DNA from 4 places in the Anaeromusa burkinensis DSM 3853 genome. Region 1 is predicted to be linked to each of the others. Evidence: riboswitches for the same ligand, from Rfam matches in the RefSeq annotation. Region 1 holds a riboswitch; each other region holds the start of a gene.
What was found. Region 1 has a riboswitch for S-adenosylmethionine ahead of metK (methionine adenosyltransferase). Riboswitches for the same ligand answer to the same signal wherever they lie in the genome.
Positions count from the first base shown of each region.

Region 2: linked by a shared signal. The riboswitch ahead of C508_RS0112860 (trans-sulfuration enzyme family protein) and the one ahead of metK (methionine adenosyltransferase) in region 1 are both predicted to bind S-adenosylmethionine.
Region 3: linked by a shared signal. The riboswitch ahead of C508_RS0105500 (pyridoxal phosphate-dependent aminotransferase) and the one ahead of metK (methionine adenosyltransferase) in region 1 are both predicted to bind S-adenosylmethionine.
Region 4: linked by a shared signal. The riboswitch ahead of C508_RS0107835 (methionine ABC transporter ATP-binding protein) and the one ahead of metK (methionine adenosyltransferase) in region 1 are both predicted to bind S-adenosylmethionine.

Region 1 is NZ_KB894591.1:112,165-117,216, forward strand. Features, by position in the region: gene priA (primosomal protein N') at 1-258, opposite strand, end outside; gene metK (methionine adenosyltransferase) at 483-1,670, opposite strand; SAM riboswitch class I at 1,741-1,846, opposite strand; gene coaBC (bifunctional phosphopantothenoylcysteine decarboxylase/phosphopantothenate--cysteine ligase CoaBC) at 1,894-3,108, opposite strand; gene rpoZ (DNA-directed RNA polymerase subunit omega) at 3,123-3,329, opposite strand; gene gmk (guanylate kinase) at 3,326-3,967, opposite strand; gene remA (extracellular matrix/biofilm regulator RemA) at 3,990-4,256, opposite strand; gene C508_RS0109085 (YicC/YloC family endoribonuclease) at 4,300-5,052, opposite strand, start outside.
Region 2 is NZ_KB894599.1:15,682-20,733, reverse strand. Features, by position in the region: gene C508_RS0112875 (HD-GYP domain-containing protein) at 1-539, shown strand, start outside; gene C508_RS0112870 (trans-sulfuration enzyme family protein) at 749-1,888, opposite strand; gene C508_RS0112860 (trans-sulfuration enzyme family protein) at 2,105-3,259, opposite strand; SAM riboswitch class I at 3,460-3,563, opposite strand; gene C508_RS20390 (hypothetical protein) at 3,598-3,741, opposite strand; SAM riboswitch class I at 3,820-3,923, opposite strand; gene gluQRS (tRNA glutamyl-Q(34) synthetase GluQRS) at 4,224-5,052, shown strand, end outside.
Region 3 is NZ_KB894587.1:13,630-18,681, forward strand. Features, by position in the region: gene C508_RS0105495 (MetQ/NlpA family ABC transporter substrate-binding protein) at 1-200, opposite strand, end outside; gene C508_RS0105500 (pyridoxal phosphate-dependent aminotransferase) at 331-1,497, opposite strand; SAM riboswitch class I at 1,596-1,713, opposite strand; gene C508_RS0105505 (asparaginase) at 1,807-2,802, opposite strand; gene C508_RS17885 (glycoside hydrolase family 26 protein) at 2,958-4,625, shown strand; gene ftsH (ATP-dependent zinc metalloprotease FtsH) at 4,922-5,052, opposite strand, start outside.
Region 4 is NZ_KB894590.1:12,003-17,054, reverse strand. Features, by position in the region: gene C508_RS0107855 (D-2-hydroxyacid dehydrogenase) at 1-141, shown strand, start outside; gene C508_RS0107850 (HD domain-containing protein) at 147-674, opposite strand; gene hisZ (ATP phosphoribosyltransferase regulatory subunit) at 680-1,867, opposite strand; gene C508_RS0107840 (YerC/YecD family TrpR-related protein) at 1,854-2,189, opposite strand; SAM riboswitch class I at 2,391-2,493, shown strand; gene C508_RS0107835 (methionine ABC transporter ATP-binding protein) at 2,577-3,641, shown strand; gene C508_RS0107830 (methionine ABC transporter permease) at 3,610-4,263, shown strand; gene C508_RS0107825 (MetQ/NlpA family ABC transporter substrate-binding protein) at 4,288-5,052, shown strand, end outside.

The DNA.
Region 1 (5,052 bases):
CGTGGACAAGGCCGCTTCATCAAACCAAGGCACTAGGTCCAGACAAGCGTTAATCTCTTTCCAGTTGCTTTCTTCTTCCTGCGAACAACTGCGCACCTGCCAAACAAAGCCTTCTTCCAGTCTGGCTCCAAAGGGAACCAGCACCCGACAGCCGCGCTGAACTTCTTCTTGTAACACATTAGGAATCGCATAGGTAAAAGGTTTTTCCACCCGCCTGGCGGCAATATTCACCAGTACATCCGCCACAACTGTTTCCATCAATTCATCCCTTTCACCCATTGTCGTTATATATCTAGTATAGTGGAAAGCGCCTGGAGATGCCATACAAAAAGCAGGAAGGATTGAACGAGAGTCGCATTCATAAACCCTTTCGCGTATTTCGTGTATTTCGCGGTTCGTTGTCGCCGTCACGATGTATATCTGACCAAGAAAAAACAGCCCTGACCGAGCAAAAAACTCGATCAAGGCTGTTCCTATTACTCTTACATTCCAGCGTCGCTGCGAATGGCAGCGGCTTTGTCTGTCTGCTCCCAAGGAAGCTCGACGTCGGTACGGCCAAAATGACCGTAGGCGGCTGTTTGGCGATACAAAGGACGACGCAGATCCAGCATTTTGATAATGCCCGCAGGCCGCAGATCAAAGTGCTTTTTAATCAGCTCTGCAATCAAGGTTTCCTCCACTTTGGCCGTGCCAAAGGTTTCCACCATGATCGATACCGGCTGAGCTACGCCAATGGCATAAGCCAGCTGAATTTCACATTTGTCCGCCAAACCGGCGGCTACGATGTTTTTAGCGACATACCGCGCTGCATAAGCACCGGAGCGATCTACCTTTGTCGGATCCTTGCCGGAGAATGCGCCGCCGCCATGACGAGCCATGCCGCCATAAGTATCAACGATGATTTTACGTCCCGTCAAGCCGGCGTCGCCCTGAGGGCCGCCCACCACAAAACGTCCGGTAGGATTAATATAATACTTGGTTTTATCATCCAAGAATTTTGCTGGCACTACCGGTTCAATGACATGCTTGCGCAAATCCGCTTCGATTTGCTCGCGCGTTACTTCCGGGCCATGCTGCGTGGAAATAACGATCGCGTCGATACGTACAGGCACGCCGTCTTCGTATTCCACAGTGACCTGGGTTTTGCCGTCAGGACGCAGATAGTCTACCACATCGGTCTTGCGAATTTCCGCCAGACGCCGTGATAGGCGATGCGCCAACGCAATCGGCAACGGCATGAATTCCGGAGTTTCGTTCGTAGCATAGCCGAACATCATCCCCTGGTCGCCTGCGCCAATAGCTTCCATTAAATCGGTATTGCCCTGTTTTGCCTCCAACGCCTCATTAACGCCCATGGCAATATCAGGCGACTGCTCGTCAATAGACACCATTACACCGCAAGTATCTCCATCAAAGCCGAACTTGGCGCGAGTATAGCCAATTTCCTTTACCGTCTCCCTGACAATATGCGGAATATCCACATAGCATGAGGTGGTGATTTCACCAACCACATGAACCAGGCCGGTCGTTACTAAGGTCTCGCAAGCCACACGAGCCTGCGGGTCCTTTTCCAGAATGGCGTCCAAAACAGCGTCGGATACTTGATCCGCCAGCTTATCCGGATGTCCTTCTGTTACTGATTCCGATGTAAATAATACTCGTTTCTTCAAGAATGCTTCGCCTCCTATTTTTCGACTAAAAAAGAAACCCTCCCGAAAAAGGGAGGGAACTTAGTCCTTACTCCCATCTCGCATCAACAGATGCAGGAATTGGCACCGTTTTGCCTTAATAGCAATGGTTGCCGCAGCTTCATCGGGCCAGTCCCTCAGCCAACTCTGGATGGTTTGCTTATGCATTTGTAGAGAAAATACAAATTAAATTATATAGACTGCATCAAGAAAAAGCAACTGTTTCAGCCAACATTTTTTCAAGCATATCCCATAAACGGGCTGCCACTTCCTCTTTAGACAGTTGCGGCCACTCCTCCATGGCGCCGTCACGACGCAATATCTTGACAATATTGGTATCGCTTTGAAAACCAGCGCCAGGCATAGTCACGTCATTAGCCACAATTAAATCCAAATTCTTCTTTTCTAGCTTTTCTCTGGCGTGAGTAAGAAGCTCTCGAGTTTCCGCCGCAAAGCCCACTAACAATTGGCTCTGTTTCTTTTCACCCAATTCTTTGAGAATATCAGGATTTTTCCTCAAAACCAACGTCAGTTGTTCATCATTCTTTTTAATTTTATGCTCCGCCGGATGCTCAACCGCATAGTCGGCCACAGCCGCCGCCTTGACTACCACCTGTACCTTTGGAAATTCACGCAGCACCGCTTCGCGCATCTGCGCCGCTGATTCCACATTGATTCGCGTTACCCCCGCAGGCGTCTCCAGCGCAACCGGACCAGAAACAAGAATAACCTCGGCCCCGCGACGCGCCGCCTGAGCGGCAATGGCATAACCCATCTTGCCGCTGGAGCGGTTGCCCAGATAGCGCACCGGATCAATAGGCTCTCTTGTACCGCCAGCCGTCACCAGCACCCGTACGCCTTGGAGACTTTTCTTTTCTCTCAGCACAGCCGCTGCCGCCTCGACAATTTCCACCGGCTCCGGCAAGCGCCCCGGGCCTTCGGTACCACAGGCCAGCTTGCCGCAGGCTGGCGGCAAAATAGAATACCCCAACTCCGCCAGCGTCCGCAGATTTTTCTGCACAATCGGATTAAGATACATATTGGTATTCATCGCTGGCGCCAGCAACACTGGAGCTTGCGTCGCCATAATGGTTGTTGAAAGCATATCATCAGCAATACCAGCAGCCAATTTGCCCAGAATATTAGCAGTAGCCGGCGCTACGATAAATAAATCCGCCGCCGTTGCTAACGCAATATGCTCCACATGCCAATTTTTAGGCTCATCCCACATGCTGACAACCACCGGCTGGCCGCTCAATTCCCGAAACGTCAACGGAGTCACAAACTCAGCAGCATGCTGCGTCATGATCACATGCACCGTCGCCATTTGCTTGCGCAGCCGACTGACAAGCTCCACCGCCTTATAAGCGGCAATGCCGCCGCACACGCCCACCACAACAGTCTTTCCTGTAAAAGGCATGGCAGTCGCCCCCTTTACTTGATTCCGTGTTTTGTCCGTTCATAGGTCACGCGGTCAGCGGCGATTTCCTCCAGCGCTACGGTAACTTGCTTTTTGGCGCGTCCTTCTAACGCTCCCGGTTCTTCATCCAGCAAGGTCCGAGCTCGTTTAGCCGCTAAAACTACCAGCGTATATTTGCTGTCCACTTTTGTCATCAATACATCTAAAGATGGTTTTATCATATCAATTCCCCCGTATGTGAAATATCTCCAAATTTTTGCATGCTTGCAATCAAGGCGGCGTTGCGCCGTACGCGACACTTTTCTGCCATCACAATTCCCTTAATTTTGGCAACGGCATCAGCCACTATGTCATTCACCAACACGTAGTCGTATTTAGAAGCCAAGGTCACTTCGTGCTCCGCCGCTTGCAAGCGGCGTTCAATTACGTCCGCTGTTTCCGTCCCCCGGCCGGCTATACGCCGCCGCAACTCGGTCAACGAAGGCGGCATCAAAAAGACAAAAACTCCATCCGGATAGCTTTCCTTTACCTGCAACGCGCCTTGCGTGTCAATCTCCAGCAAAACATCACTGCCTGCCTCTAAACGCTCCAACACGTAATTTCGCGGCGTGCCGTAATAATTTCCATATACTTCCGCCCATTCCAACAAGGCTTTTTCCTGGATCATATCCTGAAAACGTTCTTTTGGCGTAAACCAGTAGTTCACGCCATGAACCTCCCCCTCCCGAGGGGCTCTAGTCGTAGCGGAAATAGAAAATTCAAGGTATGGCAATTGCTGCAGCAATTCCTTGCACACCGTGCCCTTGCCGGTCCCGGAAGGGCCTGAGATTACAATTAAAATCCCCTTAGTTTGCGCCATAGCCGCTTCCCTCGCTTTTATTTTAGTCTTGAGGATCGCTGCCGCTATCCTTGTTCACCAAACGATGCGCCACCGTTTCCGGCTGTACTGCGGACAAAATGACATGATCGCTATCAGCAATGATGACCGCCCGAGTACGACGTCCGTAGGTAGCGTCAATCAGCATGCCCCTGTCGCGAGCTTCTTGAATAATCCGCTTGATTGGCGCTGATTCAGGGCTGACTATCGAAATAATGCGGTTAGCAGAAACAATATTACCAAACCCAATATTGATCAACTTGATGTCCATAAATACATCCTCCTAAACGTTAATTTGACCGTAACATACTAGCTTATTCTACGTTTTGCACTTGTTCGCGCATTTTTTCAAGCTCGCTTTTCATTTCCACGACGATTTTCCCCAATTCAAAATCATTGGCTTTTGACGCCATGGTATTGGCTTCCCGATTGAGTTCCTGCAGTAAAAAATCGAGTTTCCGCCCCACCGGCTCCAGTACAGACAAGGTAGCCGTAAACTGGTCTAAATGACTGCGAAAACGAACGATTTCCTCTACAATGCCGATGCGATCGGCAAAAAGCGCCGCTTCTTGGAGCACTCGGCTCTCATCTGGAGCCGTTCCCGCCGCTGCCAAAAGTTCTCGCAGCTTAAGGAGCAGTTTTTCCTGATATTCGCAAGCTACTTGGGGCGCCCGGCCTTCCACCATCTGCAACCGTTCCCGAAGCAAGGCAATACGCCGCACAAAATCCTCTTGCAAATTGCAGCCTTCCTGACGCCGCATCGCCAGAAGCTGGTATAAAGCCGCCTCTAACGCTTCCTGCAGCACAGGCCAGCGGTTTTCGGCATCTTCCTGCGCTTCCGTTACTCTGATAATATCCGGATAGCGCAGCAGCTGCTCCACCGTCAGCGTTTGGGGCAATCCCAATTGCGTCGCCAACTCCTGGCCCGCTTGAAAATAGGCTTTAGCCAATTCATAATCCACTTGCACATTAGCGGCCTTCGAGCCAACTTCCTCAAAAGAAATAAATACATCTACCCGGCCGCGTTGCAGCTTTGCCGAAACAAGCCGACGTACGCGTTCTTCCAG
Region 2 (5,052 bases), on a different contig from region 1:
ATGTGCTTTTGGCGCATGAAAAGCATGTCATGCATTGCCATCCGTTTCACAGCTACCAATTATTATTAGGAATTAGCGTGCCGGATCGGGTTTGTCGGGCGGCGTTGCATCATCATGAACGTCTTGACGGCACTGGTTATCCGGAAGGGCTGAAGGGCGATGAAATTTCGCCTTTGGCTCAGTTGGTTGCGGTGGCGGATGTATATGACGCTATGGTTTCGCCTCGACCTTACCGTGAAGCCCATTCACCGCTGGAGGCGTTGGAAGAATTGCTGCAAGGCATGTTTGAACGTTTTAATCCGGCTGTTTGCATGAAAATGGCAGATCGTCTTAAAGATTTGCTTTTAGGAGCAACGGTCGTGTTGAATGATGGAAGGGAAGGCGTGATTCGTCAATTCCCCCATTCCTTGAGCCCGCGCCCGTTGATTGAACTACCGGCGGGCGTTTATCTGGATTTGGATCGGGAACCGGAGTTAGGATTGGTTGCTATTCATGGCTTGCAAGGAACTTGGGGGAGCCGGGGCGGAGTGGAAGCCTGAAACCCTTAGAATGATGTTAGTGTTAAACTAGATAGTATGGTGAGATGCTAAAAAGCGGATCCGAAAGAGGAAGGCCGGCAATCAGAGCGTAAGACGCCTGGTTGCCGGCCTTTTTATTTGTTTCTCTAGTGGAAAAGGGAGAATTGACATGTAAATCTATTTTTGCAGCAACTGCTGCAGCGTGTTGAACTGAATGTATAATGGTTTGGCTAGCGTGCTTGGAGGGCCTGGCGTAAATCTTGCAGTAGATCATCCGGGTTTTCCAAGCCTACGGACAGGCGTACAAGAGAATCAGCAATGCCCAACTTTTGCCGTTCTGCTGCGGGAATGGCAGCGTGGGACATGGTAGCCGGATGGGAGAGGATGCTCTCTACGCCGCCAAGACTGACGGCAACGGCGGGGAGCGTTACTTGCCCTAAGAGGCGCTGAGTCAATTTGAAGTTCACTAAATCAAAAGAAAGCACAGCGCCAGGGCCAGCGGATTGTCCTTCGTGAATGCTGCGGCCGGGATGATTGAGTAAGCCGGGATAATAGACGGCTTTTACTTCCGACCATTGCTGCAGCTCAGCAGCGATATAGGCGGCTGATTTTTGCGCGGCTTCCAGGCGAACTTGCAGCGTGCGCAGGCCGCGCAAAGTCAGCCAACTGTCCTGCGGTCCCAGTACGGCGCCGAGACCATTTTGTAAGAGGTAGATGTCTTTGGCCAGCGCCTTGTCTTTGACAATAACCAGGCCTGCGATAACATCGCTGTGACCGGCGATGAATTTAGTAGCCGAGTGGACGACAATATCGGCGCCCAGCTCTAACGGTCGCTGCAGGAATGGGGTCATAAAGGTGTTGTCGACGATAACCAGCAGCTCGTGCTTTTTAGCCCAGGCGCAGGCGGCCTTCAGGTCGGTGATCGCCAGCAGCGGATTGGAAGGGGTTTCTAAATAAAGAGCTTTGGTAGTGGGGCGCAAAGACGCTTCCAACTGTGCATGGTCATTAGGGTCGATGAAGGAGTGCTCAATACCCCAACGCGGGCAGAGACGGGTCAACACGCGGTGCGTGCCGCCGTAGATATCTCTGGCTGCTAAGATGTGGTCGCCTTGAGAAAAGAGTAGCAGCGAGGCGCTGACGGCGGCGATGCCGGAAGCGAAAGCAAAAGCTCGGCTGCCTCCTTCTAGGTCGGCGGCTACGGTTTCCAGCGCTTGTCGTGTGGGATTGCCGCTGCGGGAGTATTCAAAAGGGGCGTTTTCTTCATAACGCTGGTCGAAGGTGGAAGTTTGAAATACAGGGACGCTGCTGGCCCCTAAACGTTCGTTAGCTGGCAGACCTGGGGCCAGCAAGCGGGTGGAAAAATCATGCATAAGAAGTCCTCCTTATAGCGACGTTGCTTTACTCGCATCTCACGCTAAACCGGTTCTTTTTCCGCCGGACATTGTCAGAAAGCCTCGGTATAGCGCCGCTATGCCTGCGTTTTCTTTCTCGTCTGGCGAAAAAACTCCTTGGTTTAGCGGCGTGCTCATGAAAGCAGCGGCGCCTTTGTTTTATAGTTCTTTGTAGTCCTCTATCGTACCCTCAAGTTACTCCGATTCTCTTGTTCGCTCCCCTAAGGCATGACCTAAGTCGGCGATGAGATCGTTAGCGTCTTCGATGCCGACGGACAGGCGAAGCAGGCGGTCAGAGATGCCTAAGCGTTCGCGGTCGGCGGCGGGAATGTCTGCATGGGTTTGTACGGCAGGGAAGGTAATCAGCGTTTCAACGCCTCCCAGGCTTTCGGCAAATTGGATGAGCTGGACATTGGCTAATATTTGGGGTACCAGTGTCGGGTCAGTTACTTCAAAGGACACCATGCCGCCGTAGCCGCTGGCCTGGCTTTCATGGATGGTATGGCCGTTGTGCAGCGGCAGGCCGGGGTAGAACACGCGGCTGACTTTGGGGTGTTCCAGCAGCCAGCGGGAAATGGCAAGGGCGTTGGCGTTGTGTTTTTCCATGCGCAGCGCTAACGTTTTTAAACTGCGTATGAGGAGCCAGCTGTCGCTGGGGCTGAGAATGGCGCCAGTAGCATTTTGCAGAAATCTTACTTTTTCGGCGAGCTCTGGTTCTTTGGCGACGATAACGCCGCACAGTAAGTCGTTGTGTCCTGCAAGGTATTTGGTACCGCTATGTACGACAAGGTCGGCGCCAAGTTCCAAGGGACGCTGGAAGTAGGGTGTCAAAAAAGTATTATCCACAATAAGCTGAAGGCTGTTATTTTGGCAAAACGAAGCCAAGGCCCGCAAATCAACAATGCGCAAGAGGGGGTTGGTAGGAGTTTCAATGAAGACGGCTTTGGTTTCAGGGCGAAGGGCTTGCCTGATGGCGTCTAGGGTGGTAGCGTCAACATAGGAGGCAGTCAAGCCAAAGCGGGACAGTACTTGCTCGAAAAGGCGGTAAGTGCCGCCGTAACAGTCCTCGACGACAATCAAATGGTCCCCATTTTTGTAGAGCATTAAAAGCGTGGTAATTGCTGCCAAACCGGAAGAGAAAGCACAGGCGCCAGCGCCTCCTTCAAGGCGAGCTAGTCCTTCTTCGAGAGCTTGCCTTGTCGGGTTGCCGCTGCGAGTGTAATCATAGCCAGTGCTTTCTCCCAAAGCAGGGTGGCGAAAAGACGCGGTTTGATAAATTGGGGTGCTCAACGCACCGGTACGGGGATCGGCTTTGCAGCCGATTTGAACAAGCTGTGAAGAAATATGCATGGTAGTCACTCCTTGTTATACTATTTTTTTTCGATTAAGCGCTTTGTAAAACTAACAATACTGCCGCCGCGGATGACGATAACAATTTCTTCTTCCTGCGAGGTCGGCTCACAAGGAGGCTTTGGCGTACTTGGATTCATGAAGGTCACCTCCGGAAAATAAAAAAAACAGGCCCCGAGACGAACGGGCCTGCCGTGCGTCTCTCATCTTTCAGGCAAGCTGCCTGCTGGAATTGGCACCAATGCAGTTTCCTGCCGGTTGCCGGGCGTCATCGGGCCAGTCCCTCAGCCTCTCTTGATAAGAGAACTTACATATGAAGTTAAAAAGTATGGTTTCTATTAGGTTCGGCTTGTTGGAAGAAACGAGCTGTCGCCGCTGCGGCTAGTGCAGGTAACAACCGAGCCGTCACTTAAAAACACCAACACCTGCTCTTCCTGACCATGGGCTTGTTCGGGTGAAAAAATAAATTCCTTTTGTTCCATGACGGCACCTCCTGTCAACTTCCGCAAAATAAAAAATCCTCTTCTCTGGAGAGAAAAGGGGTGCAAACAAATGCCCTCCTCTTATCTCCCAGGCGGCTAGCCTGCTGGAATTGGCACCACTGCATAATTCTGCCGGTTGCCGGGCGTCATCGGGCCAGTCCCTCAGCCTCTCTTGATAAGCGGTAAAACAACTATTTAATTTATAAAGAGAATACCATGGGTTTATTTGCGCGTCAAGAGTAAAATGGCTGCTTTGAAACAAAAATGCATAAAATAAGCGGTAAAACGCAACAAAGTGTCCGGTGGTCGATGCTAAATCGCGTTGTTGTTCCTTGCGAAAAGAAATATGTACTTCTTGAGGCTGCTTTGGTTTCTGCGTCCAAAGCTTGCGCAGCGGTTTTTCTTGCCAAGCGGCAGGATTGCAATGAGGCTGGCGCGAATCTTTTTCTTCAATAAATGATAGGGGATGGAGAGAAGTAGTTTTGTCAAAAACAATGAGAGGGCGTTTTGCCCCAAGTCCTACAGGTCAGATGCATTTGGGCAATGCCTGGACGGCGCTGCTGGCTTGGCTGCAAGTGCGAGCCGGAAAAGGCCAATTGGTGCTGCGTATGGAAGATTTGGACCCTGATCGTTCCAGAGCAGAGTATGTGGAGGGCTTAGAGAAGGATTTGCGTTGGCTGGGACTTGATTGGGAGGAAGGCGGCGATTTGGGCGGCGCCTATGGACCTTATGAGCAGGATAAACGGCGTGGTTTGTACGAGGAAGCGCTGCAGAGGCTGCGGCGGCAGGAATTGATTTATCCTTGTTATTGTACCCGAGCGGAGCTGGCGGCGTCCGCCCCGCACGGCGAAGACGGCGAGCGAATTTATCAAGGAACTTGTGCGGGTGGTGTTGCGGGAAGCAAGCTTACCAGGAAGCCTTCATTACGGCTGAAAGTACCAGAAGAAGAGATTGTTTTTGAAGATGGCGTATATGGCTTAGTGCGGCAAAATTTACGACAAGAGTGCGGCGACTTTGTCGTTCGCCGTTCTGATGGCGTTCATGCTTATCAGTTAGCAGTCGTGGTAGATGATGCGCTAATGGGTATTACCCATGTACTGCGCGGCGCGGATTTGCTGGCTTCTACGCCGAGACAGCTGTATTTATATCGCCTGTTGGGCTATGCTGCGCCCTTGTTCTCGCATGTGCCTCTTTTAGTGGATGAAAAGGGAGTGCGGCTGTCTAAACGACATGGCGCTTTGGCTGTGGCCGTCTTGCGAGAACGCGGCGTAAGAGCGGAGAAGATTATTGGACTATTGGCGTGGCTGGCCG
Region 3 (5,052 bases), on a different contig from region 1:
TGGATATTTAGGCCGTCTTTAGCGGCTACCTTTTTAACTTCTTCCATAATTTCCGCATGAGGACCTGCGGTCACACCAATTCGGAACGGTTTGTTGGCATCTGCCGCCGGCTTAGAAGCGCCGCCGCATCCTGCCAAAAGAGTTCCTGCCAAAACAACACCCAGAGCTGCACTGGTCCATTTCAACCATTTTTTATTCATTGTGATCTTCCTCCCTGTTTACGCATGATTTTGTTATCTATCGGCAGCGAACTTCCGGCCGTTTCATTCCCCTCTCACGCCCGGGCCCTGGGTATGGTTCAGGAAGATGACACCTAAAATTCGTTGACTGCTATTTTTTGCGCCACTGACGCAGGCGCTGCGCCGCCGCTTCCAAGGTCTCCATTTTTTTGCAGAAGCAGAAGCGAATGAAGGTATGACTGTCCGGCTGGTCTGGACGATAGAAGCTGGAACCTGGAACTACGGCTACGCCAATCTTTTCCGCCAAATAGAAGGCGCAGGCCACATCGTCATCCCAGCCCATTGGCCGGATATCGGCCATAATGTAGTACGCCCCTTCCGGCCGTACACAACCCAAGCCGACCTCCTGCAGCACCTTCAGCAAATAATCGCGGCGTTCGCGGTAAAACGACGCTAATTCTTCGTAGTATTGAGGCTCAAAGCGCACTGCTTCGGCCACTGCCATTTGCAGGGGCGCCGCAGCACCTACCGTCAAGAAGTCATGAACTTTGCGAATCGAAGCTGTCAGCTCCGCCGACGCCGCTACAAAGCCGATGCGCCAGCCAGTAACACTGTAGGTTTTGGAGACGCTGTTGATGACAATAGTCCGCTCTGCCATGCCCGGCAAGGTCCAAATGGGTTCATGCTTTGCGTTGTCATACAAAATGTGCTCGTAAATTTCATCAGTGATCGCTAAAGAGTCGTAACGCTGACACAATTCAGCAATAAATTCCAGCTCTTTTTTATTGAACACTTTGCCTGTAGGATTATTGGGGGTATTAATAATAATAGCGCGCGTCTTCTCATTAAAAGCGGCCGCTAATTCCTCAAAATCAAAAGAAAAATCAGGCGCCTTCAGCGTCACATAGCGGGGAGTGGCGCCGCAAAGCACCACATCAGCACCATAATTTTCATAGAACGGTTCAAAAACAATAACTTCTTCCCCTGGATTGATGGTTGCCAACAAGGTTGCAATCATGCCTTCGGTAGAACCACAAACAACGGTCAATTGCGTCTCCGGGTCCCAAGTTACGCCGTAATCGCGCTGTGTCTTCCAGACGAGGGCGTCTCGCAGCGGCTTAGAGCCCCAAGTAATGGCGTACTGATTATGGTCTGCAAAAATGGCTCGCTGCGCCGCTTCCTTCAATTCTTGAGGCGCCGGAAAATCCGGAAAACCTTGGGCCAAATTAATCGCGCCATGCGCCGCCGCCACGCGGGACATCTCGCGGATAACGGATTCCGTAAATTGTTTGGCTTTCAACGATGCAAAATTTCTCATGGTACTAATCGTCTCCTTCAGTTGTTTTCAGCTAGTTAAATAAAAAAGATCTCTTCGCGCAGCGAAGAGATCCCGGTTTCATAAAGTTGCCGTCTCCCTCTTCATCTGCCAGGATTTCCCCCTGCAGGAATTGGCACCGTTCATTTCCGCTCAAAAACGAAAATGTGGTTGCCGCGGCGTCATAGGGCCAGTCCCTCAGCCAACTCATGATGAAAAGAAATTATATGGAGTTGTTGAAATCAATACTATCACGACTACAGATCCTCTGTCAACCGCCTATTCGTAGTTTTCTTATCATTTTTGTCTGGATTAAAAAAGAACCTCAATCGTACCGATAATATCTCCTCGGTGATTTTTAAGCACCGGCGGATACTTAGCCCAAAGCGCAGCCTCTTCTTCCTTGGTCAAAAGGCCCGCTCTTTTCAGCACGCCGATAACCATAGGATTGATGCTGCGGTAGGAGCCGTCCTCCACTTTAAAGGTCATTCCCAAACCGCTCTGGGTATCCGCTAAACAATAGACGGCTTCTGAACCAATTTTGGCCACAAGGCGTCCTTTCGTTAATTCCATAAGAACCGTATCAATACGACCGGTTCCTGCCACTGCATGCGGGTACGCTACCATTGCATTACGCACGGCCGTAATGGACTCTTCATCCGAACCCCAACCAGCGCCTTCCGGTTTAGCCAAGCGGGCATACCCATAAGCCATGCGATCTAAAGGCAGCCAAAAAACCGGCACGCCACAGCCGTCAATGCCTAGCTCCACCTCGTCCTGCCGCAACCCCACCGCCGCAGCCACCTCTTTATGCATCACCTGCTGCACCGCATGCTCTGCTAACGTATAGCCGTCGATAGACAAGCCCCGCAGCATAGCCAAGGCCAACATACCGCTGTGTTTGCCGGAGCACGCGTTATGGACGGCCTGAAACTTTTCGCCAGCCAGCAATACCGCCGTGGCCGCCTTGCCGCTCATAGGCTTGGCCGCGCCGCAAGCCAACGCGTCCGGCGTCAAGCCCACCTTAGCTAAAACGCTTTGCGCCAAAGCCACATGTTCCTTTTCACCGCTATGGGAAGAAACCAAAAAAGCCAGTTCCTCCTGGGTCAGACCAAAATGCTCCACCCCGCCATCCCGGACAAAAGGCAGCACTTGAAACGGTTTCGCGGCGGACCGCCAAAACATGGGACGCTTGGCGTCACCCACAGCATCTACAAGTTCTCCTTTTAGATTCACAAAAGCAATATCCGCCCGATGCAAGCTTTCCACTTTGCCAGCCCGGGTATAATGCAATACAACTTCACTCATTGTTTTTTCCTCCTGCCTCTAGAGAGCAAACCGCTCATTTCTTTCTGCTTAAAAGTATACATGCCTCCCCCGCTTCCGTAAAGACTCATTGCGCCGGTCTTTATTTCCCGCTACACTAGAAGAGATCAGTTTATAGTTATGAAGGGAGTTTTTTCATGCGCCATTATTTTTTGATTTTATTGCTGCTTTGCAGCGCCTTTCTCGGACCGCAAATCGCAGCGGCGGAAACTCTGCATTTTATCAACGGCTATGCAGCCGATCCGGCAAGCCGTCAAGCAATGGACGACTACAAAACACTCGAGGACGCCAACGACGGCTGGCAGCGTTATCAAGATTACGCCAACGGCTACGCTCTGTCGGTTCCTGCCGGCATGAATCTTGACATCAGCCTTTCCGCGGTGCGTACCGTTTTCCAGACTCCGGCCCATAAAATTGAAATTTATCGGGACGACTTACGCCACACAGGCAGTACGGTCAGCGAATACATGGAATACGGCAACCGCTTCTTACATAACACTAAAGACCATGAACTGCTCCAAGACAGTTATATCACCGACGACGCCGGCCGTCTCGTACATATCCTGCAGTGGCAGCGCCGCTCCTTAAAAGCAGTGCCGCAGGACCGCAACCACTACTACTGCGCGGAAATCGCCACCGGCAGCAGCGAAGTGTATACCATCCTCATCAAATCCACAGAGCCCATCGATTGGGGAAATGCCGTACGGCGCAGCTTCCAGCGCATCTCCCGCGAAGGTAATGCCGGCATTTTCCGGCGCGACAACTCTGCGGCCAAAGCCTTCAGCCATCAAGAATTGCAAGCCTTCTGGCAGCGTTACTTTTCTCCTTCCAGCACCTGGACCTGGGGCATTTTCGAGCCTTCCGCACCGGAAGTATTGCGCCCGCTAAACGCCATTGAAGAAAGCACTAAGCATAAATTTCCTTTCTTGCTTCGTTATCAAACGCTAGAAGAACGCGCCCCTGTACGCGGCCTGCAGCAAGCTTACGAGGAAGGACGCTATGTAGAACTAACTTTAAGCACCATTCGCACCAGCGATGAAGCGAACGCGCTCTGGACCGGCGGCAGCAGCAACGCCAGCTTCGTCTACGAAGTGCTGGACGGGCAACACGACGAGTATTTTCGCCTCCACGCCCGGCAGCTGAAATATTTCAACCACCCTGTATTGCTGCGACTCAACAATGAAATGAACGGCGACTGGTGCTGGTACTCCGCTTATCATCTTTCCAAAGACGCCGACCTGTATATCGCCCTTTGGAACCATTTGCGCCGCTTATACGCCGAAGAAGGGGCGGATAACGTCCTTTGGGTCTGGAATCCTCATGACGTCTCTCGCCCGGATTTCGGCTGGAACCACTCCTATGTCTACTACCCGGGAGATGACGCCGTCGATATTGTCGGCATGACCGGGTACAATAACGGCACTTACTTTCCTTCAGAAAAATGGCGTACTTTCCAGGAAATCTATCAACCGCTCTACCAAGGCTATAGCACAGCTTTCCCCGGCAAACCCTTTCTCATTGGCGAGTTCGCCAGCAATTCCGTCGGCGGAGACAAGCCCGCCTGGATTCGCGATATGTTTTCGCATTTAAAAGAATACCCCAATATCAAAGTGGCCATTTGGTGGAGCGGCATTGATTACGATCAAAACGGGCAGCCTGGACGCATCTACATTTTGGACGAAGACGAGCCGACACTACAAGCTTTCCGCGAAGGCGCAGCCAAGCAAAATCCGCCCGCACCGGTTCCCTCTCCCGTACAACCGCCTGCTGTTACGCAGCCTGAGAAACAAAAAAACAAACGTTAACGCCAAGTATTTAAACAGGAATAGAGCAAGTAAAGCGGGGGACCAATCACGACTGCTTTTTTTACTCTCGAAAGCCCCTTTCGTGTATTTCGCGGTTCGTTAGCAACGTCTCTCGAAGTTATTATCCAACCGCAAAAATCGCGAAAAGCACGAAAATTGATTTGTCGTTCTCTCAAGCCTTCTCTATTCCTCCTTTCCCAGACTCTCAAAACTTATAAATTCTGGTATAGAAAAAAGAAAGCGGCACAGCCTAATTCAAGGCTGTGCCGCTTTCTTTATCTTGGCCTTACTACCTGTTAGTACACGGCATTCGGCTGATTATCGCGTTTAGGCTCCTCTGCAACAGAAACCGCTTCAACAGAAGCTTCCTCAGCGGGTTCCGCCGCAGCTTCTTCTGCAGATGTTTCGGTAGCTTCGGTTGATGCAG
Region 4 (5,052 bases), on a different contig from region 1:
AATGTCATCATAACGCCCCATGTAGCCGCACTATCTCCCTACTACCTAGACCGCGCTATTAAATTGTTCGCCGACAATCTTACCCGGCTCATTCATGACCGGGAAATGTTTAACATTGTCGACAAGACGAAAGGGTATTAAACTTATCAATTTAAATCGTCGGCTTGCCGCAATAAGGTCAGCTCCGGAGGCTCCTCTGCTTCCGGAGCTTTATGATGCTTTTTTACCGCCTCTACCAATGCGGTTTCGCACCCTGCCGCTAAAAGCAGGCGCGCACTGCGTTCCGGATGGTGAAAATAGACATGAATGGCGTGTCGTAGGTTACGCAGCCTGCCCCCTCTGCCTTCACGCCCCCATTTGCGAATTCCCGGCGCTAGGCGATGCAGCAGCACCATGGCAATTTTATCCTGAGTGCTGACATCGCCTTTTATTTTGCCTACGTCATGTAGAAGCGCCAAACGAATGAGAAAACGCTCCTCTATATCCTTCCTGCCTACTGCAAGCCGCCTGGCGCTCCGTACTACACCCAAGCAATGATATTGATCCGGCAGGTTCATACCCCAAAACAGTTTTTGCTCCGCCTCATTTAAATAGGCTTGCACCAAATCCCGATCCTCATCGGTTATGACGGCATGGAGCGCCGCCCATACCTGCCGCACGCGCTGTTGCCACATAACAATCAATCTCCTGTAAAGTATTCCAGTCGCCCGCAGCAACGGCCCTCACAGCGTTGTTTCGCTTCAGTATGATTTTCCTCTTGCGCCGCCAGCTCGACCCTCAGCCCCTCCTGGCGCAAGCTTGTCGCCCGTTGAATCGCTTGCACCAAGCCTTTCTTTGCCCAAGAAATATATACATCGCTTTTCGCGGCGCAAACCTCCAGTTTTTGCCTTTGTCTCGCCAAGAGGACTCGTTCAATTCCCAAGGCAAAGCCGGTAGCCGGACAATCCTGCCCGTAAGCGCCCGCCAACTGGTCATAGCGTCCGCCGCCAAGCACCGGAAAACCAAGCCCTGGCGTGTACGCTTCAAAAACCATGCCTGTATAATAGGAGAAATTACGAAAAACTCCTAAATCAAAAACCACATGCTCCGCCACCCCATAATGCTCCAGCAAGGCGTAAATTTGGGCTAAATTATCGAGCGCCCGGCGGCTGACGTCATTATTCACTAAGCTGCGGGCTTCTTCCAGCAATTCTCGTTTGCCATGCAGCAAAGGAATCCGGCGTAAAAGCTGCTGCACTCCTGCAGAAATGCCACTGTCTGCGAGCAATTTTTCCAAACCGACTAAATCCCGGCTTGTTAAAGCCTGGCGAATTTCACGGCTTTGTTCTCCCTGCAAGCCAGCTTCCATTAAGAGACCATTGATAAAATCAACCTGTCCTAAGCTGATTTGAAAGGAACCCAATCCGGCATCCAACAGACTTTCCACTGCTAAAGCCACTACTTCGGCGTCCGCCGTAGCGCCGCCTTCACCCAAAAGTTCAACCCCTGCCTGGTAAAATTCGCATTGCCGTCCGGCCTGCGCCTCTTCATAGCGAAACACATTCGCTAAATAGCAAAGCCGCAGCGGAGCTTCCTGATCCTTCAGACGGGTAGCCGCCACTCTGGCAATGGGAGTGGTCATGTCCGGCCGCAAAGCTAAAAGACGATTATGACGGTCGAAGAACTTGTATAAATGCGCCTCAATCCCTTCGCTGCCAGCCTGCAAAGTTTCCATATACTCCATAGTAGGGGTAATGATCTCCTCATACCCCCAACGAGCAAACAAACGAATAAGGCTTTCCTCCACTTGTCGTTTTTGTCCTACTTCGCCCGGCAGGAAATCACGCATCCCATAGGGAATTTTAGGTACAAATTCATTTTTTCTCATGTATCTCTTCGTCTCCTTGCTCCGCCTCATTTTTGACTTCCATACGTTCTAAAATCAGCTTGTAGCCGTCAGCGCCGTAATGCAAACAACGCTTGACACGGCTGATCGTAGCGGTGCTGGCTCCGGTACGATCTACAATTTCATCATAGGTATGTTTTTTACGCAGCATCCGAGCTACTTCCAACCGCTGCGCCAGCGCCTTAAGCTCGCTAATTGTACAAATGTCTTCAAAGAGTTGATAACATTCTTCCACTGTTTCCAACTGCAATACTGCTTCACACAAATGGTCGGTAAGAACATCTTTCAACTTCGGATTTACCATTAGATTACCCCTTTCATCAACACATGAACATCTTATACATATTCTCTCTTTCCCTTCAAAGTCCTCCCTTCACTTCTTTTCTTCTTTAGTTTGTGAAAATATTTTTTTCTTGACAGCGCTCTAGACGCGTGCTAAAGTTATTCTCACGTAATCAATTGCATCCGTAAGCATTTGATTTTTAAGAACTGATAATTTCATATTTTTTCATCAAGAGCTGGCAGAGGGACGGGCCCGATGAAGCCGCGGCAACCATCACATAGGTGAACGGTGCCAATTCCTGCAGGATACGCCTGGCAGATGAAGAACTGAGTTGTACTCATGACGTCTCTTCGCTTGCCACGAAGAGATTTTTTGTATTTACATGCATTTGCAGAGAGGGGATTCACCATGATTCAGCTAGAAAACATCGAAAAAACCTATCCCGCTTCCAGCGGCTCCGACGCCGTTCACGCCTTGCGGGGCATCAGTCTCACCATTGAAGAGGGAGAGATTTTTGGAGTCATAGGCAAAAGCGGCGCTGGCAAGAGCACCCTTATTCGCTGCATCAATCTTCTGGAGCGGCCTACTGCCGGAACCGTTACTGTTAACGGCCAAGAACTGACTTCCTTTAATGAACAACAGCTCCGGGAAGCGCGCAAAAAAATCGGCATGATTTTTCAGCATTTCAATCTGCTTTCCTCCCGCACAGTATTTGAAAACATAGCCTTCCCCTTAGAGTTGGCTGGTGTCAGCAAAAAAGAAATCGAACAAAAAGTCAGCCGCCTCTTAGAGTTGGTCGAGCTCTCCGACAAGCGTGATCAATATCCGGCGCAACTTTCTGGCGGACAAAAACAGCGCGTAGGCATCGCTCGCGCACTGGCAAACCAGCCAACCGTGCTGCTTTGCGATGAAGCCACCTCCGCTCTAGACCCGCAGACCACCAAAGCCATTTTAGAGCTACTGAAAAATATTAACAAGCAACTTGGCCTGACCATTGTGCTCATCACGCACGAAATGCAAGTCATTAAAGAAATTTGCGACCGTGTCGCAGTCATTGAAAACGGCGTCATCAGCGAAGAAGGCCCTGTTTTGGATGTATTCACCCAGCCTAAAACCGATACAACAAGAGAATTCATTCGCACCATCATTAACCATGATCTGCCGGAAGTTCTCGCAGACGTGGCTTTCTCTTCTACCCCCTTGCCGGAAGGCAATCTGGTACTGCGCCTATCCTTCTTAGGGCAATCCGCCGAAGAGCCTGTTATCGCTACTTTGATTCGTCAGTATCAAGTCACGCCCAACATTCTCTACGGCAACATCGACCACATTCAAAGCACTCCCTATGGTACGCTCATTTTAGAACTGTCAGGCGCGCAAACAGATCTAGATGCGGCCTTAGCCTATTTGAAACAACGCAATCTTGGAATTGAGGTGATCGGCTATGTCTCAAGACATGCTTCTCTTGCTGGTTAAGTCTTTGGGAGAAACCACCTATATGGTAGCTTTTTCCTCCTTTGTCGCCGCTCTTTTCGGCATTCCCTTGGGTGTCATTTTAGTCACAACTGACAAAGGACACATCCTGGAAAATTTAGCTCTCTATCGCGTTTTAGGCGCTATTGTTAACGCTTGCCGTTCGGTTCCTTTTATTATTTTGATGGTAGCCATCATTCCTGTCACCCGTATGATCGCGGGAACCTCTATTGGCACTGACGCCGCGGTTGTGCCCTTAAGTTTGGCCGCCATTCCCTTTTTAGCTCGTATTGTAGAAACCGCTATTAAGGAAGTAGATTATGGATTGGTGGAAGCTGCGCAAGCTATGGGCGCGTCGCCGCTGGCCATCATTACCCGGGTGCTTTTACCAGAGTCTATGCCTTCCATCATTTCGGGATTAACCTTAATGGTCATTAGCCTTGTAGGCTATTCCGCCATGGCCGGCGCCATTGGAGGCGGCGGTCTGGGGGATTTGGCCATTCGCTATGGTTATCAGCGTTTTCGCGGTGATGTGATGTTGGCAACGGTTGTCGTTTTGGTCGCTCAGGTACAAATCATCCAATCCTGCGGCGATCTGATTGCAGCCAAGCTCAATAAAAAATAAGAAAATTTCAAGGAGGTAATTTCTATGAAAAAAAAATCTCTGCTTCTTCTGGTAGTTCTTCTCTCGTTGACCTTGGTTATTGCCGGTTGCGGCGGCAATGACTCCAAACCCGCAGCGCAAAATGCCAAAACCGTTCTGAAAGTCGGCGCCACTCCGGTACCGCATGCGGAAATTCTCAACGTCGTTAAGCCGATTTTAGCTAAAGAAGGAATCGACCTGGTAATCGTCGAAATGAACGATTATGTACGTCCAAATCTTGCGGTAGCGGATAAGGAACTGGACGCCAACTTCTTTCAGCATGTACCCTACTTGAATAAATTCATTTCTGAACGCAATTTGCAGTTGGCTTACACTACAAAAGTTCATATTGAGCCTATGGGCGTATATTCTCAAAAAATTAAAAATCTTAACGACTTAGCCGATGGCGCTCAAGTTGGCATTCCCAATGACCCGACAAATGGCGGACGCGCCCTTTCTCTGCTGGAAAAAGCCGGTTTACTGAAACTTAAGGAAGGCGTTGGCGTAAACGCTACGATTTCCGATATTGTCTCCAACCCCAAAAACCTAAAAATCCGTGAACTCGAAGCGCCGCAACTGCCTCGTTCTCTTGAAGATCTGGCTATTGCCGTTATCAACACGAACTATGCGCTAGAAGCCAAATTAGTCCCTGCTAAAGATGCTTTGTTCATTGAGCAGAAGGATTCTCCTTACGCTAATATCTTGACGATTCGCAAGGGAGATGAAAATCGTCCTGAAATTCAAAAGCTGACGAAAGCGCTGACCTCTGAC